DNA from 3 places in the Dongia sp. P2_B8 genome. Region 1 is predicted to be linked to each of the others. Evidence: riboswitches for the same ligand, from Rfam matches in the RefSeq annotation. Region 1 holds a riboswitch; each other region holds the start of a gene.
What was found. Region 1 has a riboswitch for S-adenosylmethionine ahead of metZ (O-succinylhomoserine sulfhydrylase). Riboswitches for the same ligand answer to the same signal wherever they lie in the genome.
Positions count from the first base shown of each region.

Region 2: linked by a shared signal. The riboswitch ahead of AC1DWZ_RS13785 (OsmC family protein) and the one ahead of metZ (O-succinylhomoserine sulfhydrylase) in region 1 are both predicted to bind S-adenosylmethionine.
Region 3: linked by a shared signal. The riboswitch ahead of AC1DWZ_RS09635 (homoserine O-succinyltransferase) and the one ahead of metZ (O-succinylhomoserine sulfhydrylase) in region 1 are both predicted to bind S-adenosylmethionine.

Region 1 covers NZ_JBFUDM010000003.1:1,200,990-1,208,894, forward strand. Annotated here, with positions in the region: gene AC1DWZ_RS13185 (YjgN family protein) at 1-933, opposite strand, end outside; gene AC1DWZ_RS13190 (YjgN family protein) at 964-2,121, opposite strand; SAM riboswitch at 2,279-2,353, shown strand; gene metZ (O-succinylhomoserine sulfhydrylase) at 2,444-3,640, shown strand; gene AC1DWZ_RS13200 (GFA family protein) at 3,771-4,181, shown strand; gene AC1DWZ_RS13205 (methylmalonyl-CoA mutase family protein) at 4,298-6,283, shown strand; gene bluB (5,6-dimethylbenzimidazole synthase) at 6,280-6,918, shown strand; gene AC1DWZ_RS13215 (retropepsin-like aspartic protease family protein) at 6,922-7,617, opposite strand; gene AC1DWZ_RS13220 (vWA domain-containing protein) at 7,843-7,905, opposite strand, start outside.
Region 2 covers NZ_JBFUDM010000003.1:1,333,931-1,341,835, forward strand. Annotated here, with positions in the region: gene blaOXA (class D beta-lactamase) at 64-846, shown strand; gene hemB (porphobilinogen synthase) at 902-1,936, opposite strand; gene AC1DWZ_RS13770 (hypothetical protein) at 2,028-2,246, opposite strand; gene AC1DWZ_RS13775 (hypothetical protein) at 2,305-2,523, opposite strand; gene AC1DWZ_RS13780 (O-acetylhomoserine aminocarboxypropyltransferase/cysteine synthase family protein) at 2,679-3,992, opposite strand; gene AC1DWZ_RS13785 (OsmC family protein) at 4,017-4,487, opposite strand; SAM riboswitch at 4,663-4,738, opposite strand; gene AC1DWZ_RS13790 (enoyl-CoA hydratase/isomerase family protein) at 4,832-5,857, shown strand; gene AC1DWZ_RS13795 (MarR family winged helix-turn-helix transcriptional regulator) at 6,020-6,475, shown strand; gene AC1DWZ_RS13800 (aminotransferase class I/II-fold pyridoxal phosphate-dependent enzyme) at 6,495-7,835, opposite strand; gene pseI (pseudaminic acid synthase) at 7,854-7,905, opposite strand, start outside.
Region 3 covers NZ_JBFUDM010000003.1:425,561-433,465, forward strand. Annotated here, with positions in the region: gene AC1DWZ_RS09605 (methyl-accepting chemotaxis protein) at 1-220, opposite strand, end outside; gene AC1DWZ_RS09610 (PDC sensor domain-containing protein) at 327-911, opposite strand; gene AC1DWZ_RS09615 (chorismate mutase) at 1,096-1,422, opposite strand; gene AC1DWZ_RS09620 (prephenate/arogenate dehydrogenase family protein) at 1,431-2,315, opposite strand; gene AC1DWZ_RS09625 (pyridoxal phosphate-dependent aminotransferase) at 2,312-3,412, opposite strand; gene pheA (chorismate mutase) at 3,444-4,373, opposite strand; gene AC1DWZ_RS09635 (homoserine O-succinyltransferase) at 4,707-5,624, opposite strand; SAM riboswitch at 5,688-5,765, opposite strand; gene AC1DWZ_RS09640 (LysE family translocator) at 5,985-6,602, shown strand; gene AC1DWZ_RS09645 (NAD-glutamate dehydrogenase) at 6,730-7,905, opposite strand, start outside.

The sequences.
Region 1 (7,905 bases):
GCGCAAACCGCCCAGGCTCAGCTTATTGGCGACTTCCCGCAGCAAAGCGACGTAGTAGGCCGCGTACGCCAGAATGGAGACCACGATAATGGCGAGGTAGCCGCCCAGGACAATGGTATAGAGGGCTGCGAACGCTGCGCCGTATTCGTCCATATGCTCTCGGTCTTCGGGATTTTCGATAGGCGTGAATATTTCCCGCAGCGCATCGCCATAATTTGTCATCAGATAATTGTAGCCGAAATATCCAACGATGCCCGTGACGGCAAAGAAGGTGATCGTGCCAAGAATGTAGGGGATGTAGAGCGTGCGGGACGAGGTTTCGATGCTCGCTTTCGCGTCGCCAAAATATGAATTGTTGAGGCGGTCGTCGAGGAGACGCATTTGCGTCCAGGGCCAGGCCAGAGTCAAAGAGAGCAGAGAGAGGATTGAGAACCACAGGCCTTTGAAGCCCCACGTCCACGCCGAACCGGTCATGCCGCCACGGATGCCGCGCCAAAGTGTGCGAGTCAGTCGATAGCGCTGTGCCGCATATTGGGCGACGAAGGTCAGATAGAGAATGACGATACCCAGGCCGTATTTTGGGACGATGAGGAACGGAGATTCCGGCCCGACGGCAACGCTAAGGGCGGTAATGGCGATCAAGCCGATGACGTAAACCACCATGACGATGATGAAGCCGATAAACAGTTCGCCACCGGTGCCGGTATATTCGAAGCGGTCGCCGCTCAAGGACGTATGTGCCCAAAGATAGCGACGCACGCGTGTCTTGCCCCAGAAGCGCCAGATGCTGAGGGTTATGAACATCAGCAGAATGTTCTTGATGAAAATCCAATAGAGTTGGCCAAGGCGCCCGTCATAGACGAAACGAGTCCGTACTTCCACGCCTGTGGCGCGGCCGAAAGAGGCTTGTGTCGTGCTCAGATCGTCGGTCAAGGTATCGTCCTCGCTTATATTGTCGGTTGATCAGAGAATGCCGGGATCGAGTGCTTCGAGCAAACCTTCGCTGGCTTTCGGCATGACATCGGTGGCCTGTTTGAGTGCGGCGGTATCAATGCTGCCGAAGATGCCGATATTGTTGGCCGTGAATTTGATCCAGCGATGAATGACCAGTGGCCAGGCGAGGCCCAACGATCCAACCAGCAGGATGACGGCCGAGCCCAGCTGCAAGGTCATGGCCAGCGGCGTGACAGCGCTGGTGAAGCTCAACTGACCAACGCGCAGGTCACCCATTTGCAGATGGTTGAAGAATTCCTGCTGCATGTTGGCGAAGTAGACGGCGAAGGTGATGGGCACGAGGATCAGGATCGTGACGCCCGCGCAGAGCAGGGTGAGGGCCTCCAGCATGGTCTGGTCCAGCGGCAGATGCGAGATCTTGTCGATCGCCGGATCAAGGCCCGACTGTGTCGCGCCGAGCAACGCGCTGCCCAGCATGAATGACCAGAAGCAGACGCTGCGGCCGCCGCCAAGGTAAGCGCGCATGTTGCCGAGCCGGCTTGCAGCAACGCGGCGGTCAAGACATGACATGCGCCACCATGGGACCAGGAGGCCGATGGCGGCAGCTGGGATAAAGAGCGCGCCGGTCTTGAAAGCGTAGGCCCAGGCGGAACCGTCCATGCCGCCGCGGATGCCGCACCAGGCCGTGCGGGTGAGGCGATAGCGTTGCGCAGCAAATTGTGCCGCGAGGTATAGCAGGCCGAAACTCGCGAGGCTCGCCACCCAAGCTGCGATGCCGATGGGCGTTTCCAGATCAAGAATCTCAGGCAGGAAATGGTTGACCGCCAGCAGGATCGCGACAAAGCCGATGGTTTTCAAAAAGCCGATCAGTAGTTCGCGGCCAGTGCCCAGATATTCCAGCCGTTCGCCCAGCACAGTCGTGTGTGACCAGAGGTACCGGCGAATCTCGGTCTTGCCCCAGAAGCGATAGAAGCCGAGGGTCAAGAGCGACAGGCCGAGATTGATATAAAAGAGCCGGGCGAGTTCGCTCAATGCTCCGTCATATTGCACGCGCTGGATGGCGGGCAGGCTGCTGACGTCGACACGGTGGGGCTTTGCAAGAATTGCCGGCGGTGAGGCTGCCACCCGCAAAGACGGATCGGCGGCAAACGACTGGTCGATAGGCAAATGATTTCCCCACTCATTGCATTGCAGCGAAAGATAGCAAAAGTAAGTTTGGTGCTCAAGTGTGCCAGTGATGAACAGGGATGAGCGGATTGTGCGCCCCCCGCTTGACAGGCGGGCCTCAGTCATGGCTTAACATCGGCCGACGCTCGGTAATATGGCCGGGCTCCGTGGTGATTTGTGCCGGATTGCGGCCACGTTAAATCAAACGCTAAAAGGTCCAGGACAGCGCCCAAGGGCGCCCGAGCCTCGGCCTTATCGGTCGGGGTTTTTTATTGCCCGCATGCCAGTGATGGTGCGCGGGCCAGTCCAGGACGAGGCGATCATGACGGTGACACGGAATATCAAGGCCAGTTGGAACGCGGCCACGAAGCTGGTGCATGCGGGCCAGACGCGCAGCCAGTTCAAGGAGACGTCGGAGACGATCTACATGACCTCCGGCTATGTCTATGAGACGGCGGAGGAGGCGGAGGCTGCTTTCGACAACAGTCAGCCGCGCTTTGTCTATTCGCGTTTCGGCAATCCCACCGTGGCGATGTTCGAGCAGCGCATGGCGGCGATCGAAGGCGCGGAAGCGGCGCGCGCCACCTCATCCGGCATGGCGGCGGTGTTCGCGTCGTTGGCCAGCCTGGTGAAGGCCGGCGACCGCATCGTGGCGTCTGATGCCTTGTTCGGCTCGTGCCAGTTCATTCTTGCCGAAATACTCCCGAAATGGGGCGTGGTGACCGAATTCGTCGATGGCCGCGATCTTGAGCAATGGAAACAGGCGCTGAGCAAGCCGACCAAGGCCGTGTTCCTTGAGACGCCAAGCAATCCGGGCCTGCGCCTCGTCGATCTGAAGGCGGTTGCCGACCTTGCGCACAAGGCCGGTGCCACTGTGGTGGTCGACAACGTGTTCGCCACACCCTTGCTGCAGCAGCCGCTGCAACTGGGTGCCGATGTCGTGGTCTATTCGGCGACCAAGCATATCGATGGGCAGGGGCGGTGCCTGGGCGGCATTGTGCTGGGCTCCGAGAAGTACATCAACGAGACGCTGCAGCCCTTCATCCGCCATACCGGGCCGAGCTTGAGCCCGATGAATGCCTGGATCCTGCTCAAGGGTCTGGAGACGCTGGACCTGCGCGTCGCCAAGCAGAGTGAGAGCTCGCTCAAGATCGCCCGGGCGCTCAAGGGCCATGGCAAGTTGGCGCAGGTGAACTATCCGACGCTCGAAGGGTTCCCGCAATATGAGCTCGCCAAGCGGCAGATGAGTGCTGGCGGCACGATGCTGTCGCTTAGCCTTGCCGGCGGGAAGGCTGCGGCGTTCAAATTCCTGAATGCGTTGGAGCTGGTGCTGATCTCCAACAATCTCGGTGATTCCAAATCGCTGGCGACGCATCCGGCGACCACCACGCATCAGCGGCTCACCGTGGAGCAGCGCGCGAAACAGGGGATCGACGAGGGGCTTATCCGCCTCTCCGTGGGGCTTGAGCATGCGGACGATCTTGCCGATGATGTGCTCAATGCGTTGAAGGCAGTGTAGAGCTTCTCCCTTTCCCTTCAGGGGGAGGGCCAGGGTGGGGGCCGGTTTCGGTCCCGTTCTGCCACAATTCTCGCCTATGCCCCCACCCTAACCCTCCCCTTGAAAGGAGAGGGGATTGGACGGAGATGTAATGATATCTGGCATCTTTCTCACCGGCCATTGCCTGTGCGGCGCCTTTCGGTATCGCATCGATCCTGCGGGCGCTGTCGTCGATTATTGTCATTGCAAGATGTGCCAGCGCTGGAGCGGGGCGCCGGTGACGGCCTGGGCACAGGTGCCGGTGCGGCAGTTTGAGATCCTGCACGGCACGGCCAGGGGCTTTCAATCATCGCCCCTTTATCAGCGGCATTTCTGCGTCGATTGCGGATCGTCTGTATACATGAGCGGCGGCGATACCATCGGTATCCTGCTGGGAACGCTGGACGATGCATCCGGCCTCATTCCGACCGGGCACGGCTGGACGTCCGATCGCGTGTCCTGGCTGAAGATCGATGACGGTCTACCGCACTGGGCGAAAGACGCGCCTCACGACCACCAATAGCCACGATCGCTAATAATATTACAAATAAATGCCGCCTTTCGGCCTGATCTTGCGCCTTCCCCCGAAATCCCTCTATATTGCGGCGCACAAAAGACCTGAACTGGGCGGGGAGCGGCATGAGCAAATCGGCGAACAAGGAACAGCCCTGGCTGTTTCGGACCTATTCGGGCCATTCCTCGGCCACGGCCTCCAACGAACTCTACCGCACCAACCTCAAGCGCGGGCAGACGGGGCTCAGCGTTGCCTTCGATCTGCCGACCCAGACCGGCTACGATTCCGACCACCCACTGGCCAAGGGTGAGGTCGGCAAGGTTGGTGTGCCGATCAGCCATCTTGGTGACATGGTGGCGCTGTTCGACGGCCTGCCCTTGGCCGAGATGAACACCTCGATGACCATCAACGCGACCGCCCCCTGGCTGCTGGCGCTGTATATCGCGGCGGCCGAAAAGCAGGGGACAGCGCGCGGCGTGCTGCAGGGGACGGTGCAGAACGACATCATCAAAGAATATCTCTCGCGCGGGACCTATATCTTCCCGCCGGAACCCTCGCTGCGGCTGATCACGGATGTCATCAGCTTCACCTATCGCGAGGTGCCGAAATGGAATCCCACCAATGTCTGTTCCTATCATCTGCAGGAAGCCGGGGCGACGCCGGTGCAGGAGCTGGCCTATGCACTAGCGACGGCGGTTGCCGTTCTCGATCATGTGAAAGCGAGCGGGCAGGTGCCGGCAGCAGATTTCCCGCAAGTGGTGGGGCGCATTAGCTTCTTCGTCAATGCAGGCCTCAGGTTCATCACCGAGATCTGCAAGATGCGCGCCTTCACGGAGTTATGGGACGAGATCTGCCGCGAGCGTTATGGCGTTGCGGACGCAAAGCTCAGGCGCTTCCGCTATGGCGTGCAGGTGAACAGTCTCGGCCTCACCGAGCAGCAGCCGGAGAATAATGTCTATCGCATTCTCCTGGAGATGCTGGCTGTGACGCTCTCCAAAAATGCGCGCGCCCGCGCCGTGCAATTGCCGGCCTGGAACGAGGCCTTGGGCCTGCCGCGGCCGTGGGATCAGCAATGGTCGCTGCGGCTGCAGCAGATCGTGGCTTATGAGACGGATCTCCTTGAATTCGGCGACATCTTCGATGGATCGGTCGAGATCACGCGCAAGGTGGACGCGCTGAAGAAGGAAGCGCTGGAAGAATTGGCGCGCATCGATGCCATGGGTGGCGCGGTCGCTGCCGTGGAATCGAGCTATATGAAACAGCGCCTGGTGGAATCGAATGCGCGCCGTTTAGGCGCCATCGAGACCGGCGATCAGGTGGTGGTCGGTGTCAACCGCTATACCGAGAGTGCCCCATCGCCCTTGTTGACCGGCAGCGACGGCGGATTCCTGGCCATCGACGACAAGGCGGAAGCCGAACAGGTGACGGCACTCAAGGCTTGGCGCGCTGCGCGTGACAATGCGGCGGCGGCAAAGGCGGTGGCGGTGCTTGAGGCCGATGCGCGGTCGGGGCGCAATATCATGGAGGCGTCGATCGCCTGTGCCCATGCCGGCTGCACGACCGGCGAATGGGGCGAGGCACTGCGCCGCGTGTTCGGCGAGTTCCGGGCGCCGACTGGGGTGGCGCGGGCCAGCATCAACCAGGACAGCGTCGCCATCGAGAATGTGCGCAAACAGGTCGATGCGGCGAGCAAGCGATTGGGCCGGCGCATCAAGATCCTGGTCGGCAAGCCCGGCCTCGACGGCCACTCCAACGGTGCCGAGCAGATTGCAGTGCGGGCGCGCGATGCCGGCATGGAGGTGGTTTATGAAGGCATCCGCCTGACCCCGGCACAAATTGTCAATGCGGCGCTCGAGGAAAGTGTCCATGTGGTGGGACTTTCGATCCTCTCCGGCTCGCATATCGCCCTGGTTGGCGAGGTGATGGAGCGGATGCGGACGCTGGGTCTTACTGATGTGCCGGTGGTGGTGGGCGGCATCATTCCGCCGGAGGATGCAAAAAGGCTGCTGGAATTCGGCGTGGCGCGGGTCTATACGCCCAAGGACTACGATCTCAACGCCATCATGGCGGGGATCGTTTCCCTTCTAGACCAGCAATCGCAGGCGGCATGACGGAACATTCATTCGGGGCGGCGTTCCAGGCGGAATTCGAAGAACTGTTGGCCTGGCGCCGTGACGTGCGCCATTTCAAGACCGATCCGGTGCCGGCCGATCAGGTCGACCATCTGCTCGACCTCACCAGCCTGTCGCCGTCGGTCGGCAACGCCCAGCCCTGGCGCTTCGTCAGCGTCGATGACGTGGCGCGGCGGGCAGCGATCATCGCCAATTTCCAGCAAGCCAATGAAGCCGCCTTGTCGTGCTATGACGGCGAGCGCGCCGAGCTCTATGCGCGGTTGAAGCTGGCGGGCCTTCGGGAAGCGCCACGCCATTTTGCCGTCTTTTGCGACGAGGCGACGGCGCAAGGGGCCGGTCTCGGACGCCTCACCATGCCGGAGACGTTGCGCTATTCGGCAGTGCTGGCCATTCATACACTGTGGCTGGCGGCACGCTCCAAGGGGCTGGGCCTGGGGTGGGTGTCGATCATCAATCCCGCGCAGGCGACAGCAGCCTTGGACGTACCGGTGGGATGGTCCTTCGTCGCTTATCTGTGCCTGGGCTTTCCGGCAGGCGATCACCTGGAGCCGGAACTGCAGCGTAAAGGCTGGCAGTCGCGTGAAGCCGTGTGCCGGCAGGTGCTGCAGCGGTGAGCGCTATTGCTCAAGCGTGATGCGCTCGCCCTCGACGTGCCAGGACTTCAACCGCCGCAGGAATTCCATGCCGAGCAGAGAATCTGACATGTCGACCTCATTAACCGTGGCTGGCAGGTTGTGGACGATTATGTTGCCGAGGCGAAACTCGGCAATGACGATGGGAGCGCCCCGAACATAACCGTTGGCGGTCTCCGCAACCTGCGAGAAGGTCAGCTCATTAAGGTCATAGCCGAGACGTTCGGCAGCATTGGGAGTCAGCACGACTTCAGTGGCGCCAGTATCGATGGTGAAGCCGAGCGTTACGCCGTCAGCGATACCACGGACCTGATAGTGACCGTTTTCCGATACCGGATAGCTCATGATCCGATCGCCTTCGGTGCGACCATCGAGCGGCATCAGTTCCGCCGTGAAGCGATTGCCGAGCATGCCAAATTCGCCGCGGAAGGAATAGACCAGGATGAGACCGGCAAAGAGTGCCACCCAGATCGCAAGCTGCGCCAAGGTGCGATGGGTATCGTAGCGGAGCCGTGCGAAGAAGCCGCCGCCGACGGCCGCCAGCACGCAAAGCAGATAGATCAGCCGCATGCGGTTGTCTTCGTTGCCGAGCGTGTCGGGATAATGTTGGGCGAGAAAATACACAAGGACGATACCGACGACGCCGATCAACGCCCAGAATTGCCAGCTTATGTTTCGCATGAGCCCACGGTACCGTAATTTAGTTATGCGCGCCTAACGTGTGTTTGTTCTCTATTTGATCTTATTGCGATGATGGTGTCTAGGGGTATTTTTTGCGTCTCTATTCAGTTGTCATCCCCGGGCGAGGACCCGGGGATCCACTGCGGCAGTTGAGAGTGTGGGTGCCCGGCCGTTCTCGATTCAAGAGTTGGCCCGGGCATGACGACTAGTAACAAGGGACGCTCGTTACGACCCGCCCATGGCCTTGGTCAGTTCGACGAGTTCGATGAACTCGGCGCGGGCGCCACT
Region 2 (7,905 bases), 130 kb from region 1:
GCGCCCTTCGCACTATTTTTCGAGGGGACGAATTTGTTCAAAAAGTTTGCGGTCGCGGCAGCCTTGTCGCTGGCGGGTTTCATCGCGGCGGCATCTGCGCAGGCAGATGGCGGCTGTTCATTGCTGGTAGATGCTGCAGGCGGCGCAGTGCTGTCACGGACCGGCGATTGCGATAGAGCGGTGACGCCGGCATCGACGTTCAAAGTGGCTCTGGCGGTGATGGGGTTTGATTCCGGTATCCTGGTCGATGCTGAAAACCCGGCCTGGCCGTTTAAGCAGGGTTATGCGGATTGGATGGAGAATTGGAAAACGACCGTCACGCCACGTTACTGGCTCGACAAGTCCGTGGTCTGGTATAGCCAGGAACTGACCAAGAAGCTGGGGGTGGCGCGCTTCCAGAGCTATGTCGACGCTTTCGATTACGGCAATAAGGATCTCATTGGTGATCCCGGTAAGAGTAATGGACTCACCAATGCGTGGCTGAGATCATCCTTGAAAATCTCGCCGCTCGAGCAGGCGCAGTTTCTCGATAAACTGCTCAATCGCAAATTGGGCGTGTCGGATAAGGCCTATGACATGACCTATGAGGCCATGCCCAAAACCACATTGGCGAATGGCTGGATCGTCTCCGGCAAGACCGGAACCAGTTTTCTGACCAATGCCGATGGCACGGCGGATCAGCAGAAGCGCCAACTTGGCTGGTATGTCGGCTGGGCGGAGAAGGGTGCACGCAAGATCATCTTCGTGCACCTCATCGAAGATCAGAAGAAGCAAGAGACTTTTGCCGGCATGCGCGCGAAGGCGGAACTGCTGAAGCTGTTGCCGGGCGAGCTGAACGGGTTGTAGGGCACCCTCTATCTCGTCATCCCCTCAAGCCCGGGGATGACGAAATGGGATACGTTCAACTCTTTGCCAACCGCTCCGCCATCTCGATGGCGGAATAGGTGAGGATGCCGTCGGCGCCAGCGCGCTTGAAGCAGAGCAGGCTCTCGAGGACGACACGGTCATTGTCGAGCCAGCCATTCTGTGCCGCGGCCTTGATCATCGAATATTCGCCGGACACCTGGTAGGCGAAGGTCGGCATCTTGAAGGCCTCCTTTACGCGCCAGATGATGTCGAGATAGGGCAGGCCGGGTTTCACCATCAGCATGTCGGCGCCCTCGGCGACATCGAGCGCGCATTCACGCAGCGCCTCGTCGCCATTGGCGCTGTCCATCTGGTAGGTTCGCTTGTCGCCTTTGCCGAGTGACGATTTCGAACCGACCGCGTCGCGGAACGGGCCATAGAAGCCGCTGGCATATTTGGCGGCATAGGACATGATCTTCACACGCTGGAAGCCCGCGGCGTCGAGCGCATCGCGCACGCGGCCAATGCGGCCATCCATCATGTCGGAGGGGCCCACGATATCGACGCCGGCTTCGGCCTGCGCGATGCTTTGGCGGATGAGCACGTCAATCGTTTCATCGTTGAGGATCTCGCCGCCCTTCATCAGCCCGTCATGGCCATGGTCGGTATAGGGATCGAGGGCGACGTCGCAGAGGATCCCGACCTCCGGCACTGCCTTCTTGAGAGCGGCCACCGCCCGGTTGCACAGATTGTCGGCGCGATAGGCTTCCTCGGCTCCTGGCGTCTTTTTGTCTTTCGGAACGACGGGAAAGAGGGCCATGACCGGAATGCCGAGCTTCGCTGCCTTCTCGGCGGCTTTCAGCAGGGCTGGGATGGTCAGCCGGTCGACTCCGGGCATGGAGGGGACAGCTTCGCGGGCCGGGCCGCCTTCCTTGACGAAGACCGGCCAGATGAGATCGTTGGCAGTGAGGGCATTTTCCGCGACCAGCCTGCGCGACCAATCCTCCTGCCGGTTGCGGCGCATCCGGATGCGCGGGAACTGGCCGAAGGGCTGGCGCTTGGCGTGGCTGTCGTGGCTGTGCTCAGTCATCTGGCGGCTGCTCGGTCGCTATGGGGATACCGTCGGATACAACGGCGCAGCCCTCAGCGCAATGGACGACACGCCGCAGCCGGCGGACCGCTTACGCGCGCTGCAGGCGGTCCCTGATCTGCGAGAAGCCGGTTTTGGCAATGTCGGCCTGGATCTGGGCCAAGGGCTTGCCCAGCGAAACGATCAGCCGTTCCGGGGCGCCCTGTTGCTGCAGCTTCCACTTATCCTTCTTGGCGTCGAAGCTGGCAGGCTGGGCCTGGGTCGGGAAAACCATGTATTCGGCGTTTCGCCGATAGATGTCGTACAGCATGTTCGTTCCTTACGGGATCAAGCCCGGGTTTCAGACCGGCGCCATCACATTGGCCCTATTACATTGGCCTGGCGACATGCTTGACGGCCACTGTCGTCATGCCGTTCTGGGTGATTTCCCGGTCGATCTGGCTGATGGGCTTGGTGCTGTGGGCCAGGACCTGAGTATTTACCCCCATATGCAGCCTTTTCCAGCCGCTGAGGTTCATGTCTGAGGGTGGCTTGCCGGATTCGAACACCAGCATCAAATTATCGCGCCGATAGATATCGTAACGCATGATCGCACCTTTCAAGGTTGATCGCGCATATACGCTGCAATGCACCCAACTAGCGAGTCTAATCGCGCGAATCGGGGCAGAAACCGCCCTTTTGCACCAACATCCCCAGCTATCCCCGGGCCGGTGGCAGCCAGCCCGGGGATATGGGTGGAGTCTTACTCCGCGGCCTTTGCGGTGCCGCTTGCTGCATCCAGGGCCTGGGTAATATCGGCCAGAATGTCGTCGATATGCTCAATGCCGATGGCGAGGCGCACATAGCTGTCCGAGACGCCGCTGGCGATCTGCTCGTCGGGATTGAGCTGCGAGTGCGTGGTCGAGGCCGGATGGATGGCAAGGCTCCGCGCATCGCCGATATTGGCGACGTGATAGAGCAGCTTCAGTGAATCGATGAAGCGACGGCCGGCATCGAGGCCGCCCTTGATCTCGAACCCGACGAGCCCGCCATAGCCGCCTTTCAAATAGGCATCGGCCCGGCGCTTGTCTTCGCCGGTGGCGCGGCTGGGATGGATGACCTTGGTCACCGCCGGATGGCCGTTGAGATAATCGGCCACGGCCTGCGTGTTCTTCACATGCTCGCGCATGCGCAGCGGCAGCGTTTCCAGACCCTGGATGAACAGGAAGGCGTTGAAGGGGCTCATCGCCGAGCCAAGATCGCGCAGCAGGGTGACACGCGCCTTGATGATATAGGCGATAGGGCCGAGCGGCTTCACAGCCTGAGTCCAGACGGCACCATGATAGGATGGGTCCGGCTGGTTGAGGCCGGGGAAGCGTGCGGCATTGGCCTCCCAATCGAAATTGCCGCCATCGACGATCGCACCGCCGATCGAGGTGCCGTGGCCGCCGATATATTTCGTGGTCGAATAGACAACGATCGCAGCACCATGATCGAACGGCCGGCAGAGGATCGGCGCTGCCGTATTATCCATGATCAGCGGCACGCCGAGTTTGCGGCCGATATCGGCTACCTCCTTGATCGGGAAGACGCGCAGCTTCGGGTTGGGCAGGGTCTCGGCGTAATAGGCGCGGGTCTTGGCGTCGGTGGCCTTGGCGAAGGCTTCCGGGTCTTTGGGATCGACGAAGCGGACTTCGATGCCCTGGTCCTTCAGCGTGTTGGCAAAGAGATTCCAGGTACCGCCATAAAGATCGGTCGAGGAGACGATATTGTCGCCGACCTTGGCGATGTTCTGGATCGCAAAGGCCGAGGCCGCCTGGCCTGAGGAGACCGCAAGTGCCGCCACGCCACCTTCGAGTGCCGCCAGGCGCTCTTCGAGCACCGCGGTGGTCGGGTTCATGATGCGGGTATAGATGTTGCCAAAGCGCTTCAGGCCAAAGAGGTCGGCTGCATGCGCTGAATCATCGAACTGATAGGACGTCGTCTGGTAGATCGGCACAGCCACCGCATTGGTGGCGCTGTCGCGGCGGTGGCCAGCGTGGAGCACGATCGTTTCGGGATGTTTGCTAATGGTCATTTCACGTCTCCGATGTGTGACTTGTCAGGCAGCTAGTGAATTATTGTCCCGTAAATTTATGGAAATCTCAAGCCGGGTGGGCGTGACGTTTCTGAGCAGATCCAACACGGGATCATGCCGTTCGACTGTGATGCGCAGGCGCTCCAAAGCGTAGATATCTGCCGGGCTGGACAATCGCGCCTCTGCGCGGACATTGCTTGGGCCGGGTCGCACACCCTCGGCCGCTGCGGCGATGCCATTGAGATCCAAGCCCGCTTCGATGCGGATTTCAACATTATTGAGCGGGATGTCCAGGGCGGCGGCAAACCGGCGGTAGCTGGCGGCAAGGCTGCCTGCCAGGGCTTCCAGGACCCGTTGCACATGGTCGAGTTCCGGCCGCCTGGCATGGTCGACCTCTGCACCGGCGCGCGCTTTCAGGGTGACCTGGGCGCAATGTGGGCTGCGCCGGATTTCGTCCTGCAGCTGGGGAATCGTGGTGTCGGTCGGGGTGGTCATCGCAAAAGCCTCCTCAAGGCAGTAGATCCGCCCGGGGCCAAGGCAATACAGCGCTTTAGCTCTTGGTGACGCGGTGCAAGCTGCCCCTCAAATCCCGCGGGTCCGTTGCTGGTGGACCGGGCCAAAACGACAAAACCCGCCGCGTCAGGGACGGGCGGGCAGCCAAAACACAGGTTTCATGCCGAAACCGCGCTTTAGCTGCATTTATAACGCGCCCGCAAGCTGAGCTTCAAATCGGCGCGGCCGGAGAATGATCCGGGGTGGGGTGGGTTGTCAAGTTGGCTTGACGAGGCGGCTCACATGGCCGATGAGTCCCGCCCCTTTCCCCAGCAGCCGGCCGGATCATGAGCGAATTTCAAGACGTCCTGTTTTCCATCGAGAATGGCCATGGCCGGATCGTGCTCAACCGCCCCCAGGCGATGAACGCGCTGACGCTCGACATGATCGACGCCATCGCCGCCCAGCTGGCGGCCTGGGAAATGCGCGTAGATATCAAGGCCATCATCATCACCGGCGCCGGCGACAAGGCGTTCTGTGCGGGTGGCGATATCAAGGCCGTGCATGCAGCCAAGCAGCGCGGTGATCTCGGGATGCTCGAGGATTTCTACCGCCGCGAATACACACTCAACCACCGCCTGGCGACGTATGCCAAGCCGATCATCGCGGTGATGGATGGCGTCGTCATGGGCGGCGGGGCAGGGATTGCCTTCAACTGCTCGCATCCCGTGGTGACCCACAAAACCGTCTTTGCCATGCCGGAATGCCGCATTGGCCTGTTTCCGGATGTGGGTGCCGGGCATTTCCTCAATCGCTGCACCCCGGCGCTGGGATTGGCGCTGGGCCTGGTCGGCCTGGCACTGCGCGGGCCTGGAATCGTCCGCATCGGCCTTGCCCGGCATTTCGTGGCCAGTGCGCGTGTGGCTGAAATCGGCATCGATACGCTGGATGCGCTCAATCTGCGGGTCGATACCGCGGGGATCGAGCAGATGCTGCCCGACATTGAGCGTGTCTTCAGCCTGAACACGCTTGATGAAATCATGACCGTGCTCGCCGCACGGCGCGATAGCTGGGCGGTGGAAACACTGAAGGCGCTGGGCAGCTTCTCGCCGATGAGCCTTCGGGTGACGTTCGCCCATCTGACCCGGGCGCGCGGCCAGAAGCTTGCTGACGTGCTCAAGACCGAGTTCCGGCTGTCCCAGCATTTCATGGCCGGCCATGACTTTTTCGAGGGCGTCCGTGCCCAGCTGATCGACAAGGACCATGCCCCCAAATGGCGGCCGGCGGACCTTGCTTCCGTCACCCCGGCGATGGTCGAGGCCTGCTTTGCCCCGGTCCCGGGGGTCAAGGATTGGGCGGTACAGGCCCATTAAAAGCTGGCCCGGGCGTGGCTAAATGCCCGGACCGCCGGGAAAATGCCGGATCGGCCGTTTAGCGGACTGGCGCGGGATTAACCATTGCTTTACGATGGGCAGCTAGCTTGAGACCGAATCGCGACCGTTTTTGGCGTGATTCTGCGCTATTGGGGATTAGCGGTGAAAAAAGCCTATTTGGAAACTATTGCGCTGGTTGAGCGCTTGCATCGCGAATGCCTTGAAGTGATCAAGGCCGATCTTGATCGGCAGGGCATCCGGGATCTCAACAACGTTCAGGCGATGATCTTGTTCAACATCGGCAGCGACGTGCTGTCGGTTGGCGAACTCACGAACCGGGGCTATTACCTCGGTTCGAACGTCTCCTACAACGTCAAGAAGATGGTCGAGAACGGCTATCTCATCCAGGAGCGCTCGCCCCATGACCGGCGTGCAGTCCATGTCCGCTTGTCGGAAAAGGCCCTGGCTGTCGTCCAGAAGATGCATGACATGTATGACAAGCATCTCCAGGCGCTGAATTCAGAAACCTTCAAGGATGGCGAACTCGATGGGGTCAACCTGACCCTGCGCCGTCTGGAGCGTTTCTGGGCCGCCTCAATGGACTACGCCCCCCGCTAGAAGGCCGGCGGTTAGGCCGTCAGGCCTTCCGAATGAAGTGAATGTCCTGGAACTGACGGCGGAATGCCGTCACGTTCTCTTTGACGCGTTCCGGCGTCTCGTTCCCGATCAGCACCCGTGCGGTGAGCCGGGCTATCGTTGCCATGTCCGATGGCGTGAAACCCCAGCGCGTGATCTCCTGCGTACCGATGCGGATGCCGTTGGCATCGCCCGGGACCTCAGGCAATGGCAGGCCGATACTGGTGAACAGGATATTGGCGGGCTCGATCCGTGCACTCGCTGCATTGCCGCCGCCATAGGGGGCCGCGTTCACTGCGACATGCTGTGATGTGGTGAACTGGTCGCGGCCCGTTGGCCTGAAGACGGCGATCCCTTCGGCATCCAGCGCCGCTGCCAGTGCCTGGGCATTGGCAATGCAGGCCCGCGCATAGGCAGGGCCGAATGCCAGCAAATCCATCACCGCGACGATCATCGCTGCCGTCCGCCCAAGATCGAAATTGGCCGTGAGGCCGGGGAAGGCGATACGGTCGAGGCGCTCGGCCAGTTCCGGCGAATTGGTGAGGATCATGCCAGATGCCGGACCACCGAAGGATTTGTAGGTCGACCCGGTCATCAGATCAGCGCCCTCGACGAGCGGCTGCTGGAAACAGCCGCCGGCAATGAGCCCACCCATATGCGCCGCGTCATAGAGAACATAGGCGCCGACTTCATCGGCCACATCGCGCACGGCTTTGAGGTTGTAGGGGAAGAGGCACATGCTGCCGGCGACGATGATCAGCTTGGGCCGGATGCGTTTGGCCGCATCGAGCAAGGCGTCGGCATCGACATCCATTCGCGCGACATCGAAAGGCACGTCATGGACCTTGAGGCCATAGAGTCCGGCAGCGCCAATCGCATGATGGGTCGGATGACCGGCGGCCGCGTCCGAGAAGGCCATGATCGCATCGCCGGGCTGGCAGGTCGCCATATAGGTATAAAGATTGGCGAGCGATCCACTGCCCACGCGATGCTCGGCAAAGCGCGCATTGAAGAGGCGCTTCAAGAGCGTGGTGAGCATGATCTCCAGCTGCTCGGCGTGGACCATGCCCTTATTGTACTTGGCGCCCGGATGGCCAAGATTGGGCCTGCTGCCGATGGTGGAGGCGAGGAGCGCCGAGCCGCGTGGATTGGGGATGTTGGTGCCGGCGTAAAGATTGATGCAGTCGCGGTCGACCAGCTGCTCGTGGGCAGCAATCAGCCGATGAGCTTCGGCATCCAGGCCGTCGAGATCCATGGCAGCGTAGCGCGCGGCATGGGTGTCAATAAAGGCTGAGGCGGCCGCCGGAATCCAAGGCGATGACGAAGCACTGGAATCCGGCATGGGCAACCTTTCAGGTTTCTAGTTGGTGGCGGCCAGCATGGTCCAATCGACTGCTGTGCCACGCTTGAGA
Region 3 (7,905 bases), 780 kb from region 1:
ACTTGACGCCGCCGGAGACCTGGCCCGCAATCAACCTTGCGATGGCGATGCGGCTGATCCCGGCTTCGCTCAAGGCCATCTGGCGCTGGGCGAAGGATTGCAGGGTCAGGACCAGGGCAAAGCCGACGACGATGCCGATGGCGATGATCGCCGCCAGCCGCCGGCCGATGGTCCAAATGCGTGCCTTCTTTGCCGGCACGCTGTCCGTCGCAATCTGCATGGATCAATCTTCCTCGTCCGCGTCGTCAGATGTTCCTCAAGGCGCGGGGCATTCCCCAAGATAGAACGGCCGGCACTGTAATCAGCGCCGGCCGGGTAACAAGGCGTTATTGGGCCATCAGACCTTCGGCATCGAGACCGACGGTGAGGGCGCCGATGGGCGCACCGCTGGCATCGACCACGGTGATACTGGTCTGCAGCTGGAAGCGTTGGGTCGATTCGTCCTGCTCGACATCGTCGGCGAAGACAGCGCCGGCACCGGCGCCGAAGCTCTTCTGGAACTTGCCTTCGTCGCCTTGCCAATAGTCGCTGGTGGCGTCGCACACGCCGACATTGAGACCCTTATTGTCCATCAGGATCATTTCGGTGACGAGGCCGTTGGAGCCGGTGCATTTTTCCTTGAGCTTGGCAGACACGGCGGCGTTGACCACGGAATCGATCAAGGGGTGGGCAGCGGCGCCGACTTCGGCTTTCCACTGCGCATCGAGTGCATCGATCTTGGCCTGGTCAAGAGCCGCGTGTTCGGCGTTGGCGGCTTCGACGGCAGCAACGATCGTAGGATCGGCGGCCCACTGCGCGATGTCGCTCTTGGCAAACGCTTCGGCCTTGGCTTTTGTTTCCGCATCATCCGCCCATGCGCTGGTACCAGCGGCGGCGACGAAGGCGGCGCATAGAACGATTTTCCTAAGCATGGATTTCCTCACATCTACGTTTTCGCGCGGCGTGCGCATGGATTTTCCTGTCCTGGGCCGGATCGCGCTGATCGAGCCCAAGTCCTGAAGCGTAGGCATGAGATGATTAAGCGCGCGTTAAGCACGCGCGGCTTGGAATGATTACCAATTGCAAATGGAAAAGCGGAGGAAACGGAAGAGCGGACTAGCGCGCTTTCTTCAACGCGTCGCGCCGGTCGAACAGATCCAGTTCGTGAGCGATCGAGCGTTCGACCAGAGCGCGATAGATGGGCTCGATGAAATCCGGATCCATGCCGCTTGCCACGGCCGCTGCACGCACCTTGGCGATGACATCTTCGACACGGGGCTCATCGCGAACCTGATCGCGCCGCGGCTTGATGCGCGCCGCTTCGCCGATGAAATGCAGCCGGTCGGCCAGCAGCGCCACGATCTCGCGGTCGAGTGCGTCGATGGCGTCGCGGACGTCCGACATGTCGTTGCAGGTTTTGCGCCTGTTCCGGACTTTCTCCATCACAGCACTCACGCCTGCTTGGCGTCGATGATGCCGCGGCGGACGGCGCGAGTGCGGGTGAAGACCTCGAACAATTTATCGCCTTCGCCCCAGCGGATGGCGCGCTGCAGGGCCGTGAGGTCCTCGGTGAAGCGCCCGAGGATTTCCAGGACCGCTTCGCGGTTGTTCAAGAAGACGTCGCGCCACATGGTGGGGTCGGAGGCCGCAATACGCGTGAAGTCGCGGAAACCGGAGGCCGAGAATTTGATCACTTCCGACTGCGTCGATTCCTCGAGATTGGTCGCCGTGTCGACGATGGTATAGGCGATGAGGTGGGGCAAGTGCGAGGTGATGGCCAGCACCTGGTCGTGATGGCCGGGCTCCATGCTCTCAACCATGCTGCCGATGCCGGACCATAATTTGTGCAAGCGATCGACGGCCGCAGTGTCAGCACCTGGCAATGGCGTGATGATGCACCAGCGACCCTTGAAGAGTTCGGCAAACCCGGCGCGAGGGCCCGAATGTTCGGTGCCGGCAATCGGGTGCCCGGGGATGAAATGCACACCTTCCGGCACATGGGGGCCGAGATCGCGGATCACCGCCTGCTTGACCGAACCCACATCGCTGAGGATGGCGCCCGACTTCAGATGAGGGGCAATGGCGGCACCCAAATCGGCATAGGTGCCGATCGGTGTCGCCAGGATGACGAGGTCGGCGCCTCTGACCGCGCTCGCAACATCATCCGACACCAGGCCGAGCTTCAGCTCGCGGGCGGCGTCGCGGGCTTCGGCCGAGGCATCAAAGATCGAAATCTCGCCGGCAAGATCGGCGGCGGCGATGGCGCGGGCCAGGGACGAGCCGATGAGGCCGATGCCGATGAGGGCGACGCGCCCAAAGAGAGGTTGCTTGGTCATTGTGTGGCCGCCGCCTGGACAAAGTCACCCAGCGCAATGGCGCAGGCCTTCACGGCGGCTTCCTCGGCGATGGTGATGCGCAGGCAGTCGGGCAGGCCATAGGCGCCCATCTTGCGCACCAGGATGCGGCGGGATTTCAGGAATTTCTCGGCTGCATCGGCATTGAGCTTGGGATCGGAGGGGAAGCGCACCAGCAGGAAGTTGCCGACGCTGGGATAGGGGTGAAGGCCGATGCGCTTCACCTCGTTTACGAACCAGGGCAGCCAATAATCGTTGTGCGCCTTCGACCGTGCGACATGGTCGGTGTCGGCAAGGCCCGCGATGCCGGCCAATTGCGCGGGCGCCGGCACGTTGAACACGCCGCGGATACGGTGCAGCACGTCCATGATGCTTTTGTTGCCATAGGCCCAGCCGAGGCGGAGTGCCGCCAGGCCGTAGATCTTGGAGAAGGTGCAGGACATGAGGACATTGTCATGTGTCTTCACCAGCTCGGCACCGTTGCTGTAGTCCGGCTTGTCGACATATTCGGCGTAGGCCGCGTCGATGACGAGGAGCACATTCTCCGGCAGCCCATCGCGCAGCCGCTTCATCTCGGCAGCCGGGATATAGCTGCCGGTCGGGTTGTTCGGGTTGGCGACGAAGCAGATCCTGGTCTTGGGCGTCACGGCCGCCAACAGCGCATCGACATCGGTGGTGAGGTTCTTCTCCGGTGCCGCGACGGGGATCGCACCCACCGATTGCGCAGCGATCGGATAGATGAGGAAGCCGTGGCGCGAATAGAGAACCTCGTCGCCAGGACCCGCATAGGCGCGGGTCAGCAGCACCAGAATATCGTCGGAGCCGGTGCCGCAGATGATCTCTTCCGGCTTGCCGCCCACTTGCGCCGCCAGGGCCGTGCGGAGCGCCATGCTGGCGCCGTCCGGATAGCGGTGCATCTCCATGGCGCCCTTGGCATAGGCTTCCATGGCGAGGCGGCTGGCGCCCAGGGCGCTCTCGTTCGACGACATCTTGTAGATCGGCCCCGATCCCGGCAGATCATGCTCGCCCGGCACATAGGCGGCGATGTCGAGAATTCCGGGGCGAACGGTCAAGGTCATGATCTGGGCTCCAAGGCGCGTTGCGTCTGTGTTAGTGGCCGCTCGGTTCGTCGCTGAGCTCGGCCTTGGTCAGGGGTTCGGCATAGGAGCCGATCGTGTGCAGCTTGGCATCCTTGCCGAGGCCGCTGGCGACCAGGGTCAGGCGCGGATCGGCCTCGGCCACATAGCCCGCAACCTCGATGAGGTTGAGGTCCGGGCCCAGCTGATCGCGGCCCAGTTGATCGCGCCCGCCATGGATGAAGCTGGTCTCAAGCCCGACACCGGCCAGGGCCTGGCGCAGGCTGGAGCGGCTGACCGGTTCCGGGGCTTCAAGCACGATCAATGAATGGTCGCGGTCGGTGGGTTCGGTGGGCGAGCGGCCGACGACGAGGGCCTGGAGATCCGGGTTGCGCTGGTTGCCGGGATCGCCAAAGGGCAAGCGGGCCACGACATGGGGCAGCTGGGCCGAGCCCATCAGGCGCCGCCACCAGGGGTCGTTGTCATCCTCGCGCGGGAAGGGCAGGACAGCGACCGTGGCGGATCCGTCCATGACGGCGCTCAAGGCGCGGTCGACGCGGCTGAAGGTGAGGAGCTTGACCTGGCTGCCATAATGATCGCGCGCCAGGTCCCAGAAACCGGGATGGGCCTGCGGGGCATAGACCGCGACCACAAAAGGGCCTTCGACCTGGAGGAGGGCGGAGATCATTTCGCGCCACATGCGCACGATGACGGCCTTGGGCAGCTTGCCTTTGTGGCGCGCAATGAGGCGGCGCAGGATCTTGGCCTCGCGGGCCGGGCGCATGAACTTGGCGCCTTCCGCGGGCGATTCGCCGGTCAGCGGCTGGCGCGCTGCCTTGGTGGCGCCCACCGCAACGGCCAGTTCCGTCCGCTGCATGAGCAGATCGTGCAGCTGGCTGTCGATCGCATCGATCTTATGCCGCAGCTGGACCAGCTCATCCCCGATGCCATCCGACCCCTGCATACCCCTAAACCACTTCCAAGGCCCAAATTGTTTCCAAGAACTGAGAAACGGCCTAGCCAACGGTCATTCAGACGGGGCCCGGCCGCGGCCAAGTGATAGCCGCCAAGCGCCCGAAAAGCAAAGAAAACCTTGAAAGAAGCCATTGCCAGGGGCCCCTGTGCTGGGTTTCCTGCCCTGGAGCCTGGAGGGGCGCTGTCAGGCGGGAAATCCGAGCCCCCAAGAGCCGGATTTTGGAAGATTGGCGGACAGATTTCAATCTTCCGGCCATGGTTCCTTCCCGGGTTTCCAGCGCTGCCGCCGGGCCGGTGGTGGCTCCGCCACCGCTGCGGCCCCTTACTGGCCGACCTTCTCGATCTCGAAGGGTGTCGTCTGATAGATCTCGTTGATCCAGTTCGAGAAGAAGAGATGCGCATGCGGGCGCCAGCGGTTAAGCGGCGGCCGTGCGGCATCATCGGCAGGGAAATAGTCGTGCGGCAGCTTGATCGGGACATTGGCGTTGATGTCGCGCGCATATTCATCGCCGAGGGAGGTCGCATCATATTCCATGTGATCGAGCACGTGGAGACGGCGCGCGCCGCGACTCTGGGCGATGCAGACACCTTTCTCGTCGGAATAGGCCAGCACGTCGACATCCGGGCACGCCGCCACGTCGGCGGTTCTGATTTCGGCCCAGCGCGAGATCGGTATCACGAAATCATCCGAGAATCCGATCAGGAAGGGTGACGACGGCTTCATGATCTTCTGGCGATAGACACCGAACGCCTTTTCCGGCAACTGATGCTTCGGTACGCCGTGGAAATGGTAAAGTGCCGCCATGGCACCCCAGCAAACATTGATCGTCGAATGCGCGTTGGTCGTGGTCCAGTCGAAGATCTGCTGCATCTCCGGCCAATAGGTCACGTCTTCGTAGGGGATCGTCTCGACCGGCGTGCCGGTGATGATGAAGCCGTCGAATTTGCGATGCCGCGCATTCTCCCAGGTCTGATAGAAAGTCCGCAGATGGTCTTCCGCCGTGTTCTTGGCGGCATGGTTGCCGATGCGGATCAAGGAGAGATCGATCTGCAGGGGGGTGGCGCCGAGCAGGCGCGCGATCTGCAACTCGGTCTTGATCTTGTTCGGCATCAGGTTGAGCAGGCCGATCTGCAGCGGGCGGATGTCCTGGCGGATTGCCGCTGTCTCGGTCATCACGCGCACGCCCTCGTTCTGGAGGGCCTGGAAGGCAGGGAGCTTGTCGGCAATCTTGATCGGCATGTGCGGTCACCCAAAAATCGGCAAATGGCTCGCCCTGGGTCCGCAGCCTTGAGATTCCACTTTTGAAAATCTCGGGCGGCCCTTTAGCGAGTTTTTTTACGTGGCTGCAAGCCGGCCGGCCAAATCACCACGGAATGCTTCTATTTAACCGATGCGGCACCCAAGCTACAATACGATTTATCAGGCTTTGACGGCCGCCCAGGGTAGCGTTTCACGCATGTTGTGGGGCGTTTTGCCGCATAACGAGGGTGAATTTGCCAGGCGAGCCGGCATGTTTTTGCCAAGGAAGCGGGGCGGGTCAGTCAGGCTGTTGCAAGAGTGGATCCCCGGGTCAAGCCCGGGGATGACGGCTTTGTTTAGTTGGCCGCAGATGGTGTTGGCAGGGTATTCTCAAGTTCGTCATCCCCGGGCGGTCCCAGTTTTCTGCTGGTGGCACGCATTTCTCTTTCGCAATCGCGGCACCATGGGCTGGCATCGGCACTCGGCATGGGGTTGGGCGGAATGATCCTGGCAACACTTGCCGTCATCGGCTTGCAGGCGCTCTTCATGCAGGTCGAATGGCTCTATATGGGATTCAAGATCGGTGGTGGCGCCTATCTCGTCTATCTCGGCTACCAGCTGTGGCGGGGCGCCAGGCAGCCCTTGCAGGCGGCGATGGCAGATCCATCGCGGAGCGGCGTATTCCGCACTTTCCTGCTGGCGCTGGCGACGCAGCTCAGCAACCCGAAGACCGTGATTTTCTACAGCAGCGTCTTTGCAGCCTTGCTGCCGTCCAATCCCTCGACCGGCACGATGATCCTGCTGCCGGGCCTGCTGTTCCTGGTGGAAGGCGGCTGGTATTCGGCCGTGGCACTCGCCTTCTCGACGGCCAAACCGCGTGCGGCCTATCTTCGCGCCAAGGGCTGGATCGACCGCATCGCCGGGGCCGTGATGGCAGGGCTGGGGCTGCGGCTCATCTTCAGTTCGGCGAAGGTTTAGGGAACGAAAGTCCCCTCACCCCGACCCTCTCCCCGCAAGCGGGGCGAGGGAGTTTCGAGCAAGCTCGGTATAAAGCCCCTCTCCCCGTTCTTACGGGGAGAGGGGTTGGGGTGAGGGGCGTTTCGCTTTAATCCAGCAGGCTCCGAAGCGCGCGGTTGGCGACCGCCAGCATGGCGAGCTCCAGTTTGCCGACCTGGCGCAGATCGGTGAACAGGGCCTCGGCGCGTGGCAGGGCGGCGGTGCGGCCGGCTTTCCAGCCGTCGATCGCCTTTTCACCGGTGAGCCCCAGATCGTTGGCGAGGACCGCAACCGTCAGATCACGCTGATGGGTGTTGAGATCGTCGACGATGGCAAACACCGCGAGGCGCTGCCAATGGCTGTCGCCGATCAATCCCTTCGCCCCTGTCCGCAGCCAGTCGATGTTGAACTGGTCGCCGATGGCAAAATAGGTGGCGGCCACATCCTCGACCTTGATCTTGGTCTGGGCGGCAATGCGCACCACATCAAGCGTCGTGCCGATGCTGGCCAATTGCGAAATGCGCCGTGCCAGCCGGTCCGGCACGCCACCCGACATAAGGGCGCCATAACGCTTGGTGTTGGCGGCCTGATCGGCCGGCGAGAGGATCGTGCCCAAGGCCGCTTCGATGGCAATGATGCCGGGTTCGGTCGCAGCGATGTTGGCGGCGATGTCGAGCGGATGCTGGCCGTTGCGGAGGAACCACAGGGTCGCAGCTTCGGCAAGCCGGTTGATCTCGATCAGCATCGAGGTCTGGATGCTGGCCGAGACTTTGTTGTCGAGCGCCTGGATACCCGACCACAGATCCCGCAGCTTGAAAGCACCGCGGGTGATGGCATAGGCGCGGGCGATGGCGGAGGCGCTCTGGCCGGTCTTCTCCTTGGTCACATGAACGAAGGTGGCGCCCATGCGATTGACGAGCGAGTTGGTGACGACGGTCGAGATGATCTCGCGGCGCAGGCGATGCTTGTGGATGAGCGGCTGATAGCCCTCGCGCAGCTGCTGCGGGAAATATGAGATGAGATCGTCGGCCAGCTGCGGATCGTCCGGCAGATCGGACGGCAGCAATTCGTCATAGAGCGCCATCTTGGCATAGGCCAGCAGGACAGCGCTTTCCGAGCGTGTGAGGCCGATGCGCTGGGTCAGGCGCGCACGCATGATCTCATCGTCCGGCAGATATTCGATGGCGCGGTCGAGGCGGTTGATGCGCTCCAGGCCACGCATGAAGCGGCCCTGCTGGTCGAGGAGCGTATAGCTTTGCGCCTCCGCGACCGACAGCGCCTGGGA